DNA from 3 places in the Pseudomonas sp. GW823-FHT05G12 genome. Region 3 is predicted to be linked to each of the others. Evidence: predicted binding sites of a transcription regulator. Region 3 holds the regulator's gene; each other region holds the start of a gene.
What was found. Region 3 encodes sigma-54, which starts transcription at its own class of promoters, with help from an activator protein. Its sites were predicted from a motif close to ANTGGCATNNANNTTGCTNT; they were not measured.
Positions count from the first base shown of each region.

Region 1: glnA (type I glutamate--ammonia ligase) is a predicted target of sigma-54. The motif match lies at 2,727-2,746, and genes of this name have one in related genera.
Region 2: flgB (flagellar basal body rod protein FlgB) is a predicted target of sigma-54. The motif match lies at 3,108-3,127, and genes of this name have one in related genera.

Region 1 is NZ_CM179501.1:5,634,453-5,641,267, reverse strand. Features, by position in the region: gene glnL (nitrogen regulation protein NR(II)) at 1-264, opposite strand, end outside; gene aroQ (gamma subclass chorismate mutase AroQ) at 532-1,074, opposite strand; gene glnA (type I glutamate--ammonia ligase) at 1,223-2,629, opposite strand; gene thiI (tRNA uracil 4-sulfurtransferase ThiI) at 3,078-4,532, shown strand; gene typA (translational GTPase TypA) at 4,661-6,481, shown strand; gene AC3RCM_RS25650 (PhoPQ-activated pathogenicity-related family protein) at 6,784-6,815, shown strand, end outside.
Region 2 is NZ_CM179501.1:1,696,056-1,702,870, forward strand. Features, by position in the region: gene flgA (flagellar basal body P-ring formation chaperone FlgA) at 1-665, opposite strand, end outside; gene AC3RCM_RS07840 (chemotaxis protein CheV) at 743-1,672, shown strand; gene cheR (protein-glutamate O-methyltransferase CheR) at 1,725-2,552, shown strand; gene flgB (flagellar basal body rod protein FlgB) at 3,174-3,584, shown strand; gene flgC (flagellar basal body rod protein FlgC) at 3,587-4,030, shown strand; gene flgD (flagellar hook assembly protein FlgD) at 4,043-4,744, shown strand; gene flgE (flagellar hook protein FlgE) at 4,773-6,095, shown strand; gene AC3RCM_RS07870 (hypothetical protein) at 6,166-6,357, shown strand; gene flgF (flagellar basal-body rod protein FlgF) at 6,518-6,815, shown strand, end outside.
Region 3 is NZ_CM179501.1:1,144,255-1,151,069, reverse strand. Features, by position in the region: gene AC3RCM_RS05270 (KpsF/GutQ family sugar-phosphate isomerase) at 1-924, shown strand, start outside; gene AC3RCM_RS05265 (KdsC family phosphatase) at 937-1,461, shown strand; gene lptC (LPS export ABC transporter periplasmic protein LptC) at 1,470-2,042, shown strand; gene lptA (lipopolysaccharide transport periplasmic protein LptA) at 2,029-2,553, shown strand; gene lptB (LPS export ABC transporter ATP-binding protein) at 2,554-3,279, shown strand; gene AC3RCM_RS05245 (RNA polymerase factor sigma-54) at 3,455-4,948, shown strand; gene hpf (ribosome hibernation-promoting factor, HPF/YfiA family) at 5,028-5,336, shown strand; gene ptsN (PTS IIA-like nitrogen regulatory protein PtsN) at 5,349-5,813, shown strand; gene rapZ (RNase adapter RapZ) at 5,816-6,670, shown strand; gene AC3RCM_RS05225 (HPr family phosphocarrier protein) at 6,689-6,815, shown strand, end outside.

The DNA of each region.
Region 1 (6,815 bases), 1.5 Mb from region 3:
CTGCCCGGTCAGCGATGTAAGCTGCGCTTCACGCTTGGTAAACGGGTGCGCCTGCTCGACCGCCTGGCGCAGCGAACTGAGCGCCTCGGTCGATTCGGTGAACAGCTCGCTGATGAACTGCCCATGGCTGCGCTGGCCGCTGACGGCCAGCAGCATTTCTGCGGCCGGGTTCATGTACTCCAGGCGCAGCTCGGCATTGAGCAGCAACGTGGCGGTGGTCAGGTTGTCCAGAAGCAGACGGTGCTGTGCATCGCTGATGGTCATAAGGCGTCGTTGACCTCGTTTGGCGCTTGCCTGGCACTTGGGGCCAGATCCGGGCGTGCTGTGGATCCGCTGATGCGAGACTCTCTTCCTGCAAAAAATGCAAGAAACAAACCAAGGCTCCGAAAAGAAGCGGAAATAGCTGAGAAAGGCCTGGATTTGCGCTCAATCGGATCAAAATTTGCTGAGCGGGCGCTCCGCGCGACCTGTTTTGGGGTGCATGGCGGAGCGTTCGGCGTTGTTATGCACCAATATAGAGCATTGGCGCGTCTAGTGTTTCGGGCACAGCTGTGCGGTTGCGCGGACCAGGGCTAGGTGGCGTATCGGGTCATTGGTGCGGGCGTGCAGGGCGTTGGCGAGTTTCCGCGCGCAGTCCTTTGGAGGGTGCCGGTCGAAGCGCCCCAACTCGAATAGAAGTGTTGTCTGAAGCTTGTCCAGACGAGGTCGCAGTTGGTCGACCAGATCAAGGACGGCTGCTGATGGCCTCTGCTCTAGCATGACCCAGCGATCGAGCAAGGTGTACTGCACCAGCTTGTTGGCCTCGATCTGGTCGCTGAAGAAAGCTGCGGCGCGTTCAGGGCTGAGGTCATGGTCGGCAGCCTGCTGGCGCACCAGGGCAAGGACTTCGCGCTCGCGCTCGGGCGCTGCTACGGCAAGGTTGTGTTCCCACTTGTGCAGTGCAACCGAGCTGGCCAGCTCCAGTCGGTACTCGATGTTGGATAGGAGTGGGTTGAATTCAGGCTGGGAGGCTTCAGGAGCGATGCAGCCGATCAAGGCAAACGGCAAGCAAAGTGACGTGATGGCCAGGCGCATGGTGTTCTCCATTCAGAGGGAGAATGGATTGTGCGCAGTTGACCAACTGCTGCTTGTAGGGGCGTTCTGATTCGCATGTATGAAAACAAAAACGGCCTCCCGAGGGAGGCCGTCGTGATCATGTCATCGGCGCGAGGCGCCAATCAGATCAGCAGCTGTAGTACAGCTCGTATTCCAGCGGGTGTACGAAGGTACGGACCTTGATTTCTTCTTCGCTCTTCAGCTCGATGAAGGCATCGATGAAGTCATCGGAGAACACGCCGCCCTTGGTCAGGAACGCACGGCCTTTATCCAGCTCTTCCAGAGCTTCTTTCAGGCTGCCGCACACTTGCGGGATGTTCTTGGCTTCTTCTGGCGGCAGGTCGTACAGGTTCTTGTCGGCCGCGTCGCCTGGGTGGATCTTGTTCTGGATGCCGTCCAGGCCAGCCATCAGCAGGGCCGCGAACGCCAGGTACGGGTTGGCCGATGGGTCCGGGAAGCGTGCTTCGATACGGCGGGCTTTCGGGCTGCCAACGTAAGGAATACGGATCGAGGCGGAACGGTTGCGAGCCGAGTAGGCCAGCATTACCGGGGCTTCGAAGCCTGGGACCAGACGCTTGTACGAGTTGGTCGACGGGTTGGTGAAGCCGTTCAGGGCCTTACCGTGCTTGATGATGCCGCCGATGAAGTACAGGGCGGTGTCGGACAGGCCGGCATAGCCTTCACCCGAGAAGGTGTTCTTGCCGTCTTTCCAGATCGACATGTGCACGTGCATGCCCGAGCCGTTGTCGCCGTACAGTGGCTTCGGCATGAAGGTGGCGGTACGGCCGTAAGCGTCGGCAACGTTGTGCACGACGTATTTCAGCGCCTGTACTTCGTCAGCCTTCTTCACCAGGGTGTTGAACTTGACGCCGATTTCGTTCTGGCCGGCAGTCGCCACTTCGTGGTGGTGAACTTCAACGGTCTGGCCCATTTCTTCCAGGGCGTTGCACATGGCAGTACGGATTTCGTGGTCGTGGTCGAACGGCGGAACCGGGAAGTAGCCGCCTTTCACGCCTGGACGGTGGCCTTTGTTGCCGCCTTCCACGTCAGCGCCGGTCATCCACGAGCCCTGCTCGGAGAAGATCTTGAACATCGAACCGGAGATGTCCGAGTGGAACTTCACTTCGTCGAAGATGAAGAACTCAGGCTCTGGGCCGGCGAATACGGTGTCACCGATGCCGGTGCTCTTCAGGTACTCTTCGGCGCGCTTGGCGATGGCGCGTGGGTCGCGGTCGTAGCCCTGCATGCTCGACGGGTCGACGATGTCGCAGGTGATGATCAGGGTTGGTTCTTCGGTGAACGGGTCCAGAACGGCGGTTTCGTCGACCGGCATCAGGATCATGTCGGAAGCTTCGATGCCTTTCCAGCCAGCGATGGAGGAACCGTCGAACATCTTGCCGACTTCGAAGAAGTCTTCGTCCAGCGCATCACGCGACGGCATGGTCACGTGGTGCTGAATGCCTTTGGTGTCCGTGAAACGCAGATCAATCCACTTGACGTCATGATCTTTGATGAGTTGAACCGACTTCGACATGTTGTCCTCCGGATGGTCTAGAGCGCGGTGGGCCGCTGCCCTGGAAAAAGGGTGTTGCCGGGCGCGGATAGTCGGCCAAGCTTACCTGCCTCACAAGGGAGCAAATTGCATGCCAGTGCCCGAAAATGGCGAGGGTGGGATAAAAGGGGGCGTTTGCGGGCATTTGTCGTTGGGTTAGCGGGTAAAAGTGCACCCTTACGATGCGTTTTTTGATCGTATCGCACCAATAAGGTGCGTGGCGTGTGGCGTGCCAGCTTCTAGGGCCTCTTCGCGGGTAAACCCGCTCCTACGGGCGGGTTTACCCGCGAAAGGGCCGGAACAGGCGCTGCAAAACCTGGCCTCTGCATTTATCTCAAAGCTTCTGATCAAAAGTTGGTCAAATCCTGAGCAATTTCCGATATAATTCGCGCCCCTCATTTTCGGCAGGCCCTGCGCGCGCTGTTAACCAATGAAACTTATCGTCAAAGTCTTCCCAGAAATCACCATCAAAAGCCGGCCGGTGCGCAAGCGCTTCATCCGCCAGCTTGGCAAGAACATCCGCAACGTGCTCAAGGATCTCGACCCTGAGCTCGCGGTCGATGGTGTCTGGGACAATCTCGAGGTGGTCACCCGCGTCGAAGACGAAAAAGTCCAGCGCGAGATGATCGAACGCCTCACCTGCACCCCGGGTATCACCCACTTCCTGCAGGTAGAGGAATACCCGCTGGGTGACTTCGACGACATCGTCGCCAAGTGCAAGCACCACTTCGGCCACCTGCTGGCCGGCAAGCACTTCGCCGTGCGCTGCAAACGCGGTGGCCACCATGACTTCACCTCGATGGACGTCGACCGTTACGTCGGCAGCCAGCTGCGCCAGCAGTGTGGCGCCGCCGGGATCGAGCTGAAAAAGCCTGAAGTGCTGGTGCGCATCGAAATCCGCGACCAGCGCCTGTACGTGATCCACAACCAGCACAATGGCATCGGCGGTTATCCGCTGGGTGCCCTGGAGCAGACCCTGGTGCTGATGTCCGGTGGTTTCGACTCCACCGTTGCGGCCTACCAGATGATGCGCCGCGGCCTGATGACCCACTTCTGCTTCTTCAACCTCGGCGGCCGTGCCCACGAGCTGGGCGTAATGGAAGTGGCCCATTACCTGTGGAAAAAATACGGCAGCAGCCAGCGCGTACTGTTCATCAGCGTGCCGTTCGAAGAAGTGGTTGGCGAGATCCTCAACAAGGTCGACAACAGCTACATGGGCGTGACCCTCAAGCGCATGATGCTGCGCGGCGCCGCCCATATGGCCGACCGCCTGCAGATCGACGCGCTGGTGACCGGCGAAGCGATTTCCCAGGTGTCCAGCCAGACCCTGCCGAACCTGTCGATCATCGACTCGGCCACCGACAAGCTGGTGCTGCGCCCGCTGCTGGCCAGCCACAAGCAGGACATCATCGACCAGGCCACCGAAATCGGCACCGCGGACTTTGCCAAGCACATGCCGGAATACTGCGGCGTGATCTCGGTAAACCCGACCACCCATGCCAAGCGTCACCGCATGGAGCACGAAGAAAAGCAGTTCGACATGGCCGTGCTGGAGCGCGCTCTTGAGCGCGCCAAGTTCATTTCCATCGATCATGTGATCGATGAGCTGGGCAAGGACATCGAAATCGAGGAAGTGGCCGAGGCGCTGCCAGGCCAGATCGTCATCGACATTCGCCACCCCGATGCCCAGGAAGACGAACCTCTGGTGCTGGAAGGTATCGAAGTCCAGGCCATGCCGTTCTACGCCATCAACAGCAAGTTCAAGCACCTGGACCCCACGCGCCAGTACTTGCTGTATTGCGACAAGGGTGTGATGAGCCGTTTGCACGCACACCATCTGCTCAGTGAGGGACATGCCAATGTGCGTGTTTATCGTCCGACATAAGACGCCGGGGCTGTATGGCGGCAGTATTCGCCATCGCCCTCCCGACCGCCGGGCCCGCTGAGCCTTAAACGGTACATATTGGCCGCCTACACTGGGCGGCAACCGAATCCTCTGATCGAGATACACTTGTGATCGAAAATCTGCGTAACATCGCCATCATCGCCCACGTTGACCATGGTAAAACCACTCTGGTCGACAAACTCCTGCGTCAGTCCGGCACTCTGGAGCGTAACGAGCTCAACGACGAGCGCGTCATGGACTCCAACGACCAGGAAAAAGAGCGCGGTATTACCATTCTGGCGAAAAACACCGCCATCAACTGGAACGGCTACCACATCAACATCGTCGACACCCCCGGCCACGCCGACTTCGGTGGCGAGGTTGAGCGTGTAATGTCGATGGTCGACTCCGTGCTGCTGCTGGTCGACGCCCAGGACGGCCCGATGCCGCAAACCCGCTTCGTGACCAAGAAGGCTTTCGAAGCCGGCCTGAAGCCAATCGTCGTGATCAACAAGGTTGACCGTCCGGGCGCACGTCCTGACTGGGTTCTGGACCAGATCTTCGACCTGTTCGACAACCTCGGTGCCACCGACGAACAGCTGGACTTCAAAGTGGTCTACGCCTCGGCCCTGAACGGCATTGCCGGCCTGGACCACACTGCCATGGCCGAAGACATGACCCCGCTGTACCAGTCGATCATCGACAACGTACCAGCACCGTCTGTTGACCGCGACGGCCCGTTCCAGATGCAGATCTCCGCACTGGACTACAACAGCTTCCTCGGCGTGATCGGTGTTGGCCGCATCGCCCGTGGCCGCGTCAAGCCGAACACCCCGGTTGTCGCCATCGACACCAACGGCAAGAAGCGTAACGGCCGTATCCTGAAGCTGATGGGTCACCACGGTCTGCACCGCGTTGACGTCGAAGAAGCCCAGGCTGGCGATATCGTCTGCATCAGCGGTTTCGATGAGCTGTTCATCTCCGACACCCTGTGCGCCCCGGATGCGGTAGAAGCGATGAAGCCGCTGACCGTTGACGAGCCGACCGTTTCGATGACCTTCCAGGTCAACGACTCGCCGTTCTGCGGTAAAGAAGGCAAGTTCGTCACCAGCCGTAACATCAAGGACCGTCTGGACAAGGAGCTGCTGTACAACGTTGCTCTGCGCGTTCAGGAGACCGACTCCCCTGACAAGTTCAAGGTTTCGGGCCGTGGTGAGCTGCACCTGTCGGTGCTGATCGAAACCATGCGTCGTGAAGGCTTCGAAATGGCCGTGGGCCGTCCTGAAGTGATCATCCGCGAAGTCGACGGCGTGAAGCAGGAGCCGTTCGAGAACGTCACCATCGACATCCCTGAAGAATCCCAGGGCAAGGTCATGGAAGAGATGGGTCTGCGTAAAGGCGACCTGACCAACATGGTTCCGGATGGCAAGGGCCGTGTTCGTCTGGAGTACAACATTCCAGCCCGTGGTCTGATCGGTTTCCGTAACCAGTTCCTGACCCTGACCAACGGTGCAGGCATCCTGACCTCGATCTTCGATCGCTACGACACCATGAAGTCGGGCCAGATGTCCGGCCGCCTCAACGGCGTACTGGTTTCGGTCGAGACCGGCAAGGCACTGACCTACTCGCTGGAAACCCTGCAGGCTCGCGGCAAGCTGTTCGTTGAACACGGCCAGGAGATCTACAACGGTCAGATCATCGGTCTGAACAGCCGTGACAACGACCTGGGCGTGAACCCGACCAAAGGCAAGAAGCTCGACAACATGCGTGCTTCGGGCAAAGACGAAGTCATCGCCCTGGTGCCACCAGTTCGCCACACCCTCGAGCAGGCCCTGGAATTCATCCAGGACGACGAGCTGTGCGAAGTGACGCCTAAGTCGATCCGTCTGCGCAAGAAGATCCTGGACGAAGGCGAGCGTACCCGCGCAGCCAAGAAAGCCAAGAACTGAGTTAGCTCAGGCTGAATGAAAACGCCCCCGGTCGAAAGGCCGGGGGCGTTTTTGTTTGCCTTGTGGAAAGCTCCAGTAGGAAGCGACTGTGTTTTGCAGGTGTTTGTTCGACGGCAAACCGAGGAGCCTTGTGACAATCAGAGGCCCTGCCTAGGTTGGCTGGCTCTTGCTTTGGAGCTTGGAACATGAATTGTCGTTACCTGTTGTTTATTCCGTGTCTCGCCGTCAGTTTTCAGGCCAGTGCCCAGCAGGCGTGTAGCGCGCTGCGACCGCAGGAATTAGCCCGCTGTCATGTCGAGAAGGTGAGACAGGCACCCTTGCAGTACCAGTTGGA
Region 2 (6,815 bases), 550 kb from region 3:
CTCAGGCCGCCCTTGCTCAGGGCTTCGCCCGGCATGCGCACACTCAGGCTGCCACTGCGGGCGATGATCACCACCTGGTCACCCTTGCGCACCACCTCGGCCTGTTCCAGGTGTTGCGGGGTGAGCACCTGGTCGATCACCGTGGGGCGCAGCATCTTCATGCCCACCGCCTGGTCCAGCTCGGTCAGAAAGCCCTGGCCCAGGGTGCCGACATCGCGCTCGCGCAGGGCCACGTCACCTTCGCCGACCGTGTTGTCGCGCTTGAGCGGGCGGGTCACCACCACCACATCGCGGAAAAGTCGCACGGTGGCCGGCACGAATACCGTCCACGGTGCTGCGCCGTTGCAGCGTATCCGTACCGTCACCCGGCCCAGCGGCTGGGCCGGGCTTTCCAGTGAGGCGTCCAGCTGCTGGCTGCACAACGGCATGCGCAGGCGTGGGTCTAGCGGGTTGACCTGAATTTCATAGCGGCCGGCAGTCTGGGTGGTGGACAGATAATCTTCAACGGTGAATTCAAGAAACCCTTGGGTGACACCGATAAGCTGTTCAGGCAAGGTGAACGCGTTCGCCACCGTGCGAACGCCGGGCATCAGCAGGCACAGCATGGCCAGCGGGCCAGTCAGCAGGCGTGTCAATCGTCGGGAAAATGTCGTTTTCGTGTGCATGACACTCAAAAAAGCAAAGCCCGTGCCGACTCGCTACCTGAGTTGCAACGAAAGGCTGAAACGTTAAGGAGTCTGGCATGGCGGGTGTTATGGATTCGGTCAACCAGCGCACGCAGCTGGTGGGGCAGAATCGCCTGGAATTGCTGCTGTTCCGCCTCAATGGCGAACAGCTTTACGGCATCAATGTGTTCAAGGTCAGGGAAGTACTGCAATGCCCTGCGCTGACCCTGCTGCCCAAGGCGCACCCTGTGGTGCGTGGCGTTGCCAATATTCGCGGGGCGACCATCCCGATCCTCGACTTGTCGATGGCCACCGGGTTGCGGCCGTTGCAGGAAGACACACGCAACAGCTTCGTGATCATCACCGAGTACAACACCAAGACCCAAGGCTTCCTGGTGCATTCGGTGGAGCGCATCGTCAACATGAACTGGGAAGAGATCCATCCGCCACCCAAGGGTACTGGCCGTGATCACTACCTCACCGCGGTCACCCGGGTGGACAACCGCATGGTCGAGATCATCGACGTGGAGAAGGTGCTGGCCGAAGTGTCGCCGTCGTCCGAGTCGGTATCGGCCGGTGTGATCGATGCCGAAGTGCAGGACAAGGCGGTGTTGATGCGGGTGCTGACCGTCGACGACTCGTCAGTGGCGCGCAAGCAGGTCAGCCGTTGCCTGCAGACCGTTGGGGTCGAGGTGGTGGCGCTCAATGATGGCCGTCAGGCGCTGAACTACCTGCGTCAGCTGGTGGATGAGGGCAAAAAGCCGGAAGAAGAGTTCCTGATGATGATCTCGGACATTGAAATGCCGGAAATGGACGGATATACGCTAACCGCGGAGATTCGCAGCGATCCACGCATGCAAAAATTGCACATCTGCCTGCATACTTCGCTTTCCGGGGTGTTCAACCAGGCAATGGTCAAGAAGGTCGGCGCCGATGACTTCCTGGCCAAGTTCAAGCCGGACGACCTGGCCCAGCGGGTGGTCGACCGGATCAAGGCAGCGCATTGAAGCAGCCGGGGGCATGCCCTCCGGCACCAGTGATTGAAAAGAGGCGGCAGTAGTGTCTACGGGTAATTTGGATTTCGAACAGTTCCGGGTCTTCCTGGAGAAAGCCTGTGGCATCCTGCTGGGCGAGAATAAGCAGTACCTGGTTTCCAGCCGTCTCAACAAGCTGATGGAACAACAGGGCATCAAGAGCCTGGGTGAGCTGGTGCAGCGCATTCAGGCCCAGCCGCGCGGCGGTTTGCGCGAGCAGGTGGTCGATGCCATGACCACCAACGAGACCCTGTGGTTTCGCGACACCTACCCGTTCGAGGTGTTGAAGAACAAGGTGATCCCCGAGTTCATCCGCAACAACCCCGGCCAGCGCCTGCGCATGTGGTCGGCGGCCTGTTCGTCGGGGCAGGAGCCGTATTCCATCTCGATGGCGATCGACGAGTTCGAGCGCAGCAACCTCGGCCAGTTGAAGATGGGGGCGCAGATCGTCGCCACCGATCTCTCCGGCACCATGCTGACCAACTGCAAGACTGGCGAATACGACAGCCTGGCGATTGCCCGCGGCCTGTCCCAGGAACGCCTGCAGCGCTACTTCGACCCCAAGGGGCCGGGGCGTTGGGCGGTCAAGCCGGCGATTCGCAGCCGTGTCGAGTTCCGCTCGTTCAACCTGCTCGACAGTTATGCCAGTCTGGGCAAGTTCGACATCGTGTTTTGTCGCAATGTGCTGATCTATTTCTCGGCGCAGGTGAAGAAGGACATCCTGCTGCGCATTCACAGTACCCTCAAGCCCGGTGGCTACCTGTTCCTCGGCGCCTCGGAAGCGCTGAACGGCTTGCCGGACCATTACCAGATGGTGCAGTGCAGCCCGGGGATCATCTACCAGGCCAAGTAAGCACGAAGGCCGGTATCGAGAGATGCCGGCCTTTTTGTTTGCCTATCCGCTGTTCCTGCCGAGATCCCCGTAGGAGCGGGTTTACCCGCGAAGAGGCCGGCCCTGCTGGCCATTTACCACCCGCCGTTCACCGTTGCTGCCGCTACCGTATTCGCGGGTAAACCCGCTCCTACGACGGATCGGGGGTGGACACAGGTCGGTGGTTGGGCACAGGCCGCGTGTAGGAGCGGGTTTACCCGCGAAGAGGCCGGCCCTGCTGGCCAATCTCCACCCGCCGTTCACCGTTGCCGCCGCCACCGTATTCGCGGGTAAACCCGCTCCTACGCAGATTGGTGGTGGACATACATCGGAGGTTGGACACAGACCGCCGTAGGAGCGGGTTTACCCGCGAAGAGGTCCGCCCAGGAAAACACTGACGTCAATTTTTTGTTTTGCCGCTTTTGCCGCCCATCAATTGCCGCTTTTGTCACCTCAGGCGGAAGGCCTTTGCCGCTTTTCTGGCATCAATCTGACAGTACTGCGCCGCAAAACCCCATAAACACGGGCTTTTCAGTGGTTGGCACAGCCCTTGCTATACCTTGCTCAACGAAATTCCGGTCAACCTCTGAAGGTTTCCCTGACATGAGCATCAGCTTCGACAAGGCGCTTGGTATTCACGAAAAGGCACTGGGCTTCCGCGCCCAGCGCGCTGAAGTGCTGGCCAACAACATCGCCAACGCCGACACGCCCAACTACAAGGCCCGTGACATGGACTTCGCCTCGGTGCTCGCAGCCGAAAGCGACAAGCAGCAGAGCGGCGGCCGCTTCAACCTTGACCGGACCAACAGCCGGCACATCGAAGCTGAGGGCCTGGCCATGGCCGATGAAACCCTCAAGTACCGCACGCCGCTGCAGCCGTCGATCGACCAGAACACCGTGGATGCGCAGATCGAGCAATCGAACTACACGGAAAACGCGATTGGCTTCCAGGCCAGCTTCACCTTGCTCAACAGTAAATTCAAAGGGCTGGTTTCCGCCCTGCGGGGAGAATGACCATGTCCCTTTCCAGTGTCTTCAACATTGCCGGTAGCGGCATGAGCGCACAGAACACGCGTCTGAACACCGTGGCGTCCAACATCGCCAACGCCGAGACCGTGTCTTCGAGCATCGACCAGACGTACCGCGCCCGCCACCCGGTGTTCGCCACCACCTTCCAGAATGCGCAGGCCGGCAGCAGCCAGTCGCTGTTCGAAGACCAGGGCGAGGCAGGGCAGGGCGTGCAGGTAAAAGGCATCGTCGAAGACCAGAGTACCCTTGAAGCACGCTACGAGCCGAACCACCCGGCGGCGAACAAGGACGGCTACGTCTACTACCCGAACGTCAATGTGGTCGAGGAGATGGCTGACATGATCTCCGCCAGCCGCGCGTTTCAGACCAACGCTGAACTGATGAACACGGCCAAGAACATGATGCAGAAAGTGCTGACCCTGGGGCAGTGATAGGAAGCCGACATGACCACCACCAATTCCACTACAGACGTCGGCAGCGCATACCTGACCTCGCTGCAGAAGCAGACGTCCAAGACTGACAGTTCTACCGGCGCCGCCGGCAGTGCGCTGGGCAAGGACGCGTTCCTGCAGTTGCTGGTCACCCAGATGCAGAACCAGAACCCGCTCGACCCGCAGGAAAACGGCGAGTTCGTGGCCCAGTTGGCGCAGTTCAGCAGTCTGGAAAGCATGCAGTCGCTGAACGACGCAGTGACCTACATCGCGGCTGGGCTGCAATCTTCCCAGGCCTTGCAGGCCTCCTCGCTGGTCGGGCGCAATGTCATTGTCCAGACCGACAAGGCTGTGGTCGATACCAGCAAGGACATGAAGGGCTCGGTCAACCTGACGTCGTCCAGTACCTCCACCTCGGTGGGGATCTACGACAAGGACGACAAACTGGTGCGCACCATCGAACTCGGTACCCAGAAGTCTGGCAGCATCGACTTTACCTGGGATGGCCTGAACGATGACGGTGAAGTCGCGGCCGCCGGGACCTACACCTTCAAGGCCACCGCCTCGATCGATGGCCAGGCCACGGCCATGACCACCAACCTGCCGGCCTCGGTTACCAGTGTGACCATGGGTAGCAACGGTTCGGAGATGACGCTCAACCTGGCCGGGCTGGGCAGTGTTGCGCTTTCCAAAATCCAAAGCATCGGCATCTAGGGCCTGAGCAAAACGACAGGAGTTACACATGTCTTTCAATATCGGCCTTAGCGGCCTCTATGCAGCAAACAAGGCCCTGAACGTTACCGGCAACAACATTGCCAACGTTGCCACCACCGGCTTCAAGTCGTCGCGTGCCGAGTTCGCCGACCAGTACTCCAACTCTATCCGCGGCACCAGCGCGGGCAAGACCGTGATCGGCACCGGGGTAAAGACTGCCGCGGTTTCGCAGCTGTTCACGCCAGGCAATATCAACGCCACCGGCCAGGCGCTGGACATGGCTATCGATGGCAACGGCTTCTTTGCCCTGAACGACAACGGCTCGAAGATCTACACCCGTGCGGGCGCTTTCTACAGCGACAAGGCCGGTTATGTGGTGAATGCTTCGGGTGCCAACCTGCAGGGTTATGCGGTCGGCGAGGACGGCAAGATCATCCAGGGTATCCTGACTGACCTGCAGATCGATACTTCCAACCTGACGCCGAAGCCGACCGGCCTCATCACCGAGAAGATCAACCTGAACTCGGCCGCGACCTCCCCGTCGGTGACGCCCTTCGATCCCACCAATGCCAGTTCCTACAACTTCACGTTCAATACCCCGGTGTTCGACAGCCAGGGTAATGAACACCAGATGAACCAGTACTTCATCAAGGACGACGCGACCAATACCTGGTCCATGCACACCACTATCGATGGCCGCAACCCGGCCAATCCGGCTTCCACCACGCCGCTGGTCAACGCCGTGCCGTTCAAGTCCGATGGTACGCTGGACAAGGATGCAATGACTGCGGGTGACGTCGCGGGCGGCCTGAGCATTGGCGAAGACAAGATCTTCCAGCTCAACGACTGGATCCCGGCGCAGAAAAACGCCGCTGGAGAGTGGTCGGCCAATGGCGCCATCGCCAACGCGGACGGTGTGAAGCTGGACATGCTGGGTGCCACCCAATACAACGCGTCGTCCGCAGAAATCGCCAAAACCCAGGATGGCTTCGCCACCGGTGAGCTGTCGGGGCTGAGCATCGACCAGAACGGCTACCTGTTTGCCAGCTTCACCAACGGCAAGGACAAGGTGATCGGCCAGGTGGCGATTGCCAACTTCGCCAACCTGCAGGGCCTGACGCCGATTGGCGGTACCAACTGGAAAGAGTCCTATGCCTCGGGCGTGCCGGTGATCGGCGCTCCGGACACCGGTACCCTCGGCCAGATTTCCGGTGGTGCCCTGGAGGACTCCAACGTCGACCTGACCGGCGAGCTGGTCAACCTGATCAAGGCGCAGAGCAACTACCAGGCCAATGCCAAGACCATTTCCACTGAAAGCACCATCATGCAGACCATCATTCAGATGACCTGATGATTGTTTTTGCTGTGGTGTTTGTAATTGGGGCCGCAAAGCGGCCCCAAGAATGTGAAGGTTCATGCGAATGAAGCGGCTGTCGTTACTGGCCTTGTTCCCCCTGCTGGTGCTGGTTCTGCCGGCCCCCGCTGCCCCCGCCCCGTTCTATCAATGGCAAAGCCTGGTCACCGGCCGCTACCTGTGTTCGGCCCACAACCCGGGCAAAGGCTGGGTGCGCCACTCTGGCCCCTACAACAACGCCGCCTGCCGCGCCCATTGAGCAAGCCCTTGCCGCAGGCGGCAAACATCCGCCGACAAACTGACGGTTATTGCCCCTTGCCGCGCTGAAAGCCCCGTAAACCGGGTGTTTCAGACTTGGTTCAATTATTGCTTGGAACCTGCCCAGTGACAGCGCGGCAGCTACGCGCAGAGGAGAAACTGTGGACAAGTTGCTTTATGTGGCCATGACCGGCGCCAGCCAGAACGCGCTGGCGCAGAAGGCCCACGCCAACAACCTGGCGAACATTTCCACCAACGGTTTTCAGCGCGACCTGGAGCAGGCCCGCTCGATGCCGGTGTTCGGTGACAGCTTTCCGGCGCGTGCATTCGCCATGACCGAGCGCCCGGCCACCGACTTCAGTGAAGGCCCGTTGGTCGAAACTGGCCGCGACCTTGACGTGGCGGTGACCGGCAAAGGCTTTATCGCCGTGCAGGCGCCGGACGGCAGCGAAGCCTATG
Region 3 (6,815 bases):
GAACTCGAGGCCGTAGAGGGCCTTTTGGCGCGCATCGACGACAATTTCGTCAAAGCCTGCGAACTGATTCTGGCCAGCAAGGGCCGGGTCGTCGTGGTCGGCATGGGCAAGTCCGGGCACATCGGCAACAAGATCGCCGCGACCCTGGCCAGCACCGGCACACCGGCGTTTTTCGTGCATCCGGCCGAAGCCAGCCATGGCGACATGGGCATGATCACCCGTGATGATGTCATCCTTGCGCTGTCGAACTCCGGCAGCACCGCCGAAATTGTCACCCTGCTGCCGTTCATCAAGCGCCTTGGCATCAAGCTGATCAGCCTGACCGGCAACCCGGACTCGCCGCTGGCCCAGGCCGCCGAGGTCAACCTTGACGCACGTGTCGAACAAGAGGCCTGCCCGCTGAACCTGGCACCCACCTCCTCCACCACGGCAGCGCTGGTACTGGGCGACGCCTTGGCCATCGCCTTGCTCGAAGCCCGCGGTTTCACCGCCGAGGACTTTGCCTTCTCGCACCCTGGAGGCGCGCTGGGCCGCCGCCTGCTGCTGAAGGTCGAGAACGTGATGCACGCCGGCGACGACCTGCCTCAAGTACCACGCGGCACCCTGCTCAAGGACGCGCTGCTGGAAATGTCCCACAAAGGTTTGGGCATGACCGTGATCGTCGAAGCCGATGGCAAACTGGCCGGGATCTTCACCGACGGTGACCTGCGCCGCAGCCTGGACCGCAATATCGATGTGCACACCACCCTGATCGACCAGGTCATGACCGTTCATGGCAAGACTGCGCGTGCCGACATGCTCGCCGCCGAAGCCCTGAAGATAATGGAAGACCACAAGATCAACGCCCTGGTGGTGGTGGACCGTGAAGACCGCCCGACCGGCGCCCTGAACATGCATGACCTGCTGCGCGCCGGCGTAATGTAAAGGAGCGATGGAATGAACCAGGACCTCATGCAACGCGGCAAAGGCATCAAGCTGGCAGTGTTCGACGTGGACGGCGTGCTCACCGACGGCCGCCTGTACTTCCTCGAGGATGGCAGCGAATTCAAGACGTTCAATACCCTCGACGGCCAGGGCATCAAGATGCTCATGGCCTCGGGCGTGACCACCGCGATCATCAGCGGGCGCAAGACCCCCGTGGTCGAACGCCGGGCCAGGAACCTCGGTATCCCGCACCTCTACCAAGGCCGGGAGGACAAATTGGTGGTGCTTGACGGCCTGCTCGCCGAACTGGGCCTAAGCTATGATCAAGTGGCTTACCTGGGCGACGACCTGCCCGACCTGCCGGTGATTCGCCGGGTGGCTCTGGGCATGGCCGTAGCCAACGCCGCACCGTTCGTACGCCAGCACGCCCACGGCGTGACCCAGGCACGTGGCGGCGAAGGCGCGGCCCGTGAATTCTGCGAATTGATCATGCAGGCCCAGGGCACCCTGGACGCTGCCAACGCCAACTACCTGTAAGGCTGCCCATGCTCAGCAAGAAAGCCCGAAACATTGCGCTGCTCGGGGCGATAGCCGCCCTGTTGGTAGCCATTGGCTACTGGAATGTCAGCCCGGAGAGCTTCCTCGACAAGCCCGTGGCCCAGGTCGACGAAAGCGCCATCGATTACTACGCGATCAACGCCCACAGCGTGCAGTTCCTGCCCGACGGCAAGCTGCAATACGAAATGACCGCCGACAGGATCGAACACCTCAAGACCAGCGAAATCACCCAGGTGACCACACCGGACCTGCACCTGTACCGCGGTACCGAGTACCCGTGGCATGTGCAGAGCACGCGCGCCGAGGTCAATCCTGACGGTACCGAGGTCGAACTGATCGACAAGGTGCGGATTGCCCGCACCGATGAAAAGCAGCGTGAAACCATCATCACCAGCTCACGCATGACCGTGTTCCCGCAGAAGCAATATGCGCAGACCGAGCAAGCCGTTAGAATCGACGGCGCCGGAGGCACCACTACGGGCAAAGGCATGAAAGCGTATTTGAAAGAAGGCAAGATGGACTTGCTCTCTAACGTAAGAGGACAGTATGAGGCTCGTTAAAACCCTCCCCCTTTTGCTCAGCCTGAGCGCAGCACTGGGAAGCGCGAGCGCCCTCGCCCTGCCGAACGACCGTGACCAGCCTATCCGCATCCAGGCCGACAACGCTCACCTGGATGACAAGCAAGGCGTGGCCACTTACACCGGCGACGTGATCATCACTCAGGGTTCTATGATGATCAAAGGCAACACCGTGACCATTACCCGCTCCGCCTCTGGCGATATCGACGTAGTGACCTCGGTGGGCAACCTGGCCTACTTCGAGCAGCAGCAGAGCGCAGCCAAGCCGGACAAGATGAAAGGCTGGGGCGTAACCATCCAGTACCAGTCGCAGAAGGACTTGGTCATTCTCACCGACCGCGCCAAGGTCGAGAGCGAAGGCAATACCACCGAAGGCGAAAAGATCGTCTACAACACTCAGACCCAGGTGGCGACCGCCGGCCGTGGCGGCAATGTGACAACACCCCGTCAGCGCATCGACATGGTGATCCAGCCCAAGAAGAAGGCCGAGTAAATGGCAACCCTCAAAGCCCAGCACCTGGCAAAGAGCTACAAGGGGCGGCAGGTAGTACGTGATGTCAGCCTGTCTATCGACAGCGGCCAGATCGTCGGCCTGCTCGGCCCCAACGGCGCCGGCAAGACCACTTGCTTCTACATGATTGTCGGGCTGGTCCAGGCCGAACAGGGCCGCGTACTGATCGACAACCTCGATGTCAGCCACCAGCCCATGCACGGCCGCGCCCGCGCCGGAATCGGCTACCTGCCGCAGGAAGCCTCGATCTTCCGCAAGCTGTCGGTCGCCGACAACATCATGGCCATCCTCGAGACCCGCAAGGACCTCGACCGGGACGGCCGCCGCAAAGAGCTGGAAAGCCTGCTGCAGGAGTTCCACATCAGCCACATCCGGGACAACCTCGGCATGAGCCTGTCCGGTGGTGAACGCCGCCGCGTCGAAATTGCGCGCGCCCTGGCAACCGCACCCAAGTTCATCCTGCTGGACGAACCGTTCGCCGGTGTCGACCCGATTTCGGTCGGCGACATCAAGCAGATCATCCACCACCTCAAGGCCAAAGGTATCGGCGTACTGATTACCGACCACAACGTGCGTGAAACCCTGGATATCTGCGAAACCGCTTATATCGTCAACGATGGCCGACTGATCGCCGAAGGCGACGCTGAAACCATCCTGGCAAACGACCTGGTCAAAGAAGTTTACTTGGGTCACGAGTTCCGCCTCTGACCCGGCACGTGCCTGAAGTACTGGCAAACAGCCCTGAAACTGCGGGTAAAGTTGTTACGGTACTCTAGGCAAACGCTACAATTTAAGGCATAAAACTTGCTTGATCTGGCGCTCCGGCGCCCTCGTGTAGTGGATGGCGCATGCGCGCCGGCGAACAAGGTATTAAGCCCCTGCCATGAAACCATCGCTCGTCCTAAAAATGGGCCAGCAACTGACGATGACACCTCAGTTGCAACAGGCCATCCGCCTGCTCCAGCTCTCTACCCTGGACCTCCAACAGGAAATCCAGGAAGCGCTGGAGTCGAACCCGATGCTCGAACGTCAGGAAGACGGCGAAGACTTCGACAACAGCGACCCGATGGCCGACAACGCCGAGAACAAGCCGGCCGCCGAAGTTCAGGACAACAGTTTCCAGGAAAGCACCGTCAGCGCCGACAACCTGGAAGACGGAGAGTGGAGCGAGCGCATCCCCAACGAGCTCCCGGTCGATACCGCCTGGGAAGACATCTACCAGACCAGCGCCAGCAGCCTGCCGAGCAACGATGACGACGAATGGGACTTCACCACGCGCACATCGGCCGGCGAAAGCCTACAAAGCCACCTGCTGTGGCAGTTGAACCTGGCGCCGATGTCCGACACCGACCGCTTGATTGCCGTGACCCTGATCGACAGCATCAACGGCCAGGGCTACCTGGAAGACACACTCGAAGAAATCTGCGCCGGTTTCGACCCCGAGCTGGATATCGAACTGGACGAGGTCGAAGCCGTACTGCACCGCATCCAGCAGTTCGAGCCGGCTGGCGTCGGCGCCCGCAACCTGGGTGAATGCCTGTTGCTGCAACTGCGCCAGCTACCCGCTACAACTCCGTGGATGACCGAAGCCAAGCGCCTGGTCACCGATTTCATCGACCTGCTCGGCAGCCGTGACTACAGCCAGCTGATGCGGCGGATGAAAATCAAGGAAGACGAGCTGCGCCAGGTCATCGAACTAGTGCAAAGCCTTAACCCGCGCCCTGGTTCGCAGATCGAGTCCAGCGAGCCCGAGTACGTGGTGCCCGACGTCATCGTGCGCAAGGACAGCGACCGTTGGCTGGTAGAACTGAACCAGGAAGCCATCCCACGCCTGCGCGTCAACCCACAATACGCCGGCTTCGTGCGCCGTGCCGACACCAGCGCCGACAACACCTTCATGCGCAACCAGCTGCAGGAAGCGCGCTGGTTCATCAAGAGCCTGCAAAGCCGTAACGAAACCCTGATGAAGGTTGCCACGCAGATCGTCGAGCACCAACGCGGCTTCCTCGACCACGGCGACGAAGCGATGAAGCCGTTGGTACTGCATGACATTGCCGAAGCCGTAGGCATGCACGAATCGACCATCTCGCGGGTTACCACGCAGAAATACATGCACACCCCGCGTGGCATCTACGAACTGAAATACTTTTTCTCCAGCCATGTCAGCACCTCCGAAGGCGGAGAATGCTCGTCCACGGCGATCCGCGCGATCATCAAGAAACTGGTTGCGGCGGAAAATCAGAAAAAGCCATTGAGTGACAGCAAGATCGCTGGTTTACTGGAGGCACAAGGCATCCAGGTAGCCCGTCGCACCGTCGCCAAGTACCGCGAGTCCCTCGGCATCGCACCGTCGAGCGAACGCAAGCGACTGATGTAGCCCCTGAGATGTGCCACAGCGTTTTCGTGGCAGGTGCAAGACCTGCCTCTTTATGCACGGGCAACAAAGGAGAAGCTGTATGCAAGTCAATATCAGTGGACAGCATGTAGAAGTCACCCAGCCACTGCGCGATTACGTGCTTGAAAAGCTCGCCCGCGTGGAGAGTCACTTCGACAAGATCACCAACGTGCAGGTAATCATGAAAGTCGAGAAGCTTCAGCAGAAGGTCGAGGCGACCCTGCAGATTCCCGGCGGCGAAGTGGTAGCCAACGCCGAACACGAAGACATGTATGCAGCGATCGACGCCCTGGCCGACAAGCTCGACCGCCAACTGAAAAAACACAAGGAAAAACAGCAAAGCCTGCTGCAAGGTGCAGCTGCCCGCTGATCCCCCTCATCCATGATCCGACTTGAAACCATCCTGACCCCCGGCCGTTCCCTCGTGAACGTGCCGGGCGGCAGCAAGAAGCGCGCCCTGGAAAAGGTCGCCACTGTCATCGCCGACCAAGTGCCAGAACTGGAGATGCAGGACGTCTTCGAAAAACTGGTAGCCCGGGAAAAGCTCGGTTCTACCGGTTTTGGCAATGGCATCGCCATCCCGCACTGCCGGCTTGAAGGATGCTCTGCCCCAGTCAGCGCCCTGCTGCACCTGGAAGCGCCTATCGACTACGACGCCATTGATGGCGCGCCGGTGGACCTGCTGTTTGTGCTGCTGGTGCCCGAAGCGGCCACCGATGCTCACCTTGAACTTCTGCGTCAGATCGCCAGCATGCTCGATCGCAAGGAGGTCCGTGATCGACTGCGTGCGGCCACCAGCAACGAGGCCCTGTTCCAGGTTGTCCTGGACGTACAGAACGAGCACTGAACATGCGCCTGATCATCGTCAGCGGCCGGTCCGGCTCCGGCAAGAGCACCGCCCTCGATGTCCTGGAAGACAGCGGTTTCTATTGCATCGACAATCTGCCCGCCGGGCTACTGCCGCAGTTGGCGGAAAATGCACTGATCAACACCGAATTGCTGCAGCCCAAGGTGGCGGTTTCGATCGACGCGCGCAACCTGCCCAGCCACCTGATGCGTTTTCCCGAGCTGCTTGAAGAAGCCCGCGCCCGGCACATCCAGTGCGACGTGTTGTACCTGGATGCCGATGAAGAGGTCCTTCTCAAGCGTTTCTCGGAAACCCGCAGGCGGCACCCCCTGACCAACGCCAACCGCTCGCTCGCGGAAGCCATCCGCGTGGAAAGCGACTTGTTGGGGCCCATTGCCGACCTGGCCGACCTGAAGATCGACACCACCAACCTGAACCTGTACCAGTTGCGTGACTCGATCAAGCTGCGCCTGCTCAACCAGCCCGAGCCTGGCACAGCGTTTCTGGTCGAGTCGTTCGGCTTCAAGCGGGGCATGCCGGTCGACGCCGACCTGGTTTTTGACGTGCGCTGCCTGCCGAACCCCTACTGGAAACCGGAACTGCGTGAGCACTCGGGCCTCGATCAACCCGTGATCGACTACCTGGCCGCACAACCGGATGTCGAAGACATGTACAACGACATCTCCAGCTACCTGCTCAAATGGTTGCCCCGCTTCGCTGCCAGCAACCGCGCCTACGTAACCATTGCCATCGGCTGCACTGGCGGACATCACCGTTCGGTGTACATCACCGAGCGCCTTGGTCGACAGCTGCAGCAAACCCTGAAAAACGTCCAGGTCCGCCATCGCGACCTCTAGCCCAAGGATCCGCCCCAGATGCCCGCCCGCGAAATCACCATCATCAACAAGCTGGGTCTGCATGCCCGGGCGGCAGCCAAGTTCGTCGGTGTGGCCGGCCGCTTCCCCTGCCAGGTACGGGTGGGTCGCGCCCCGGACAAGCTGG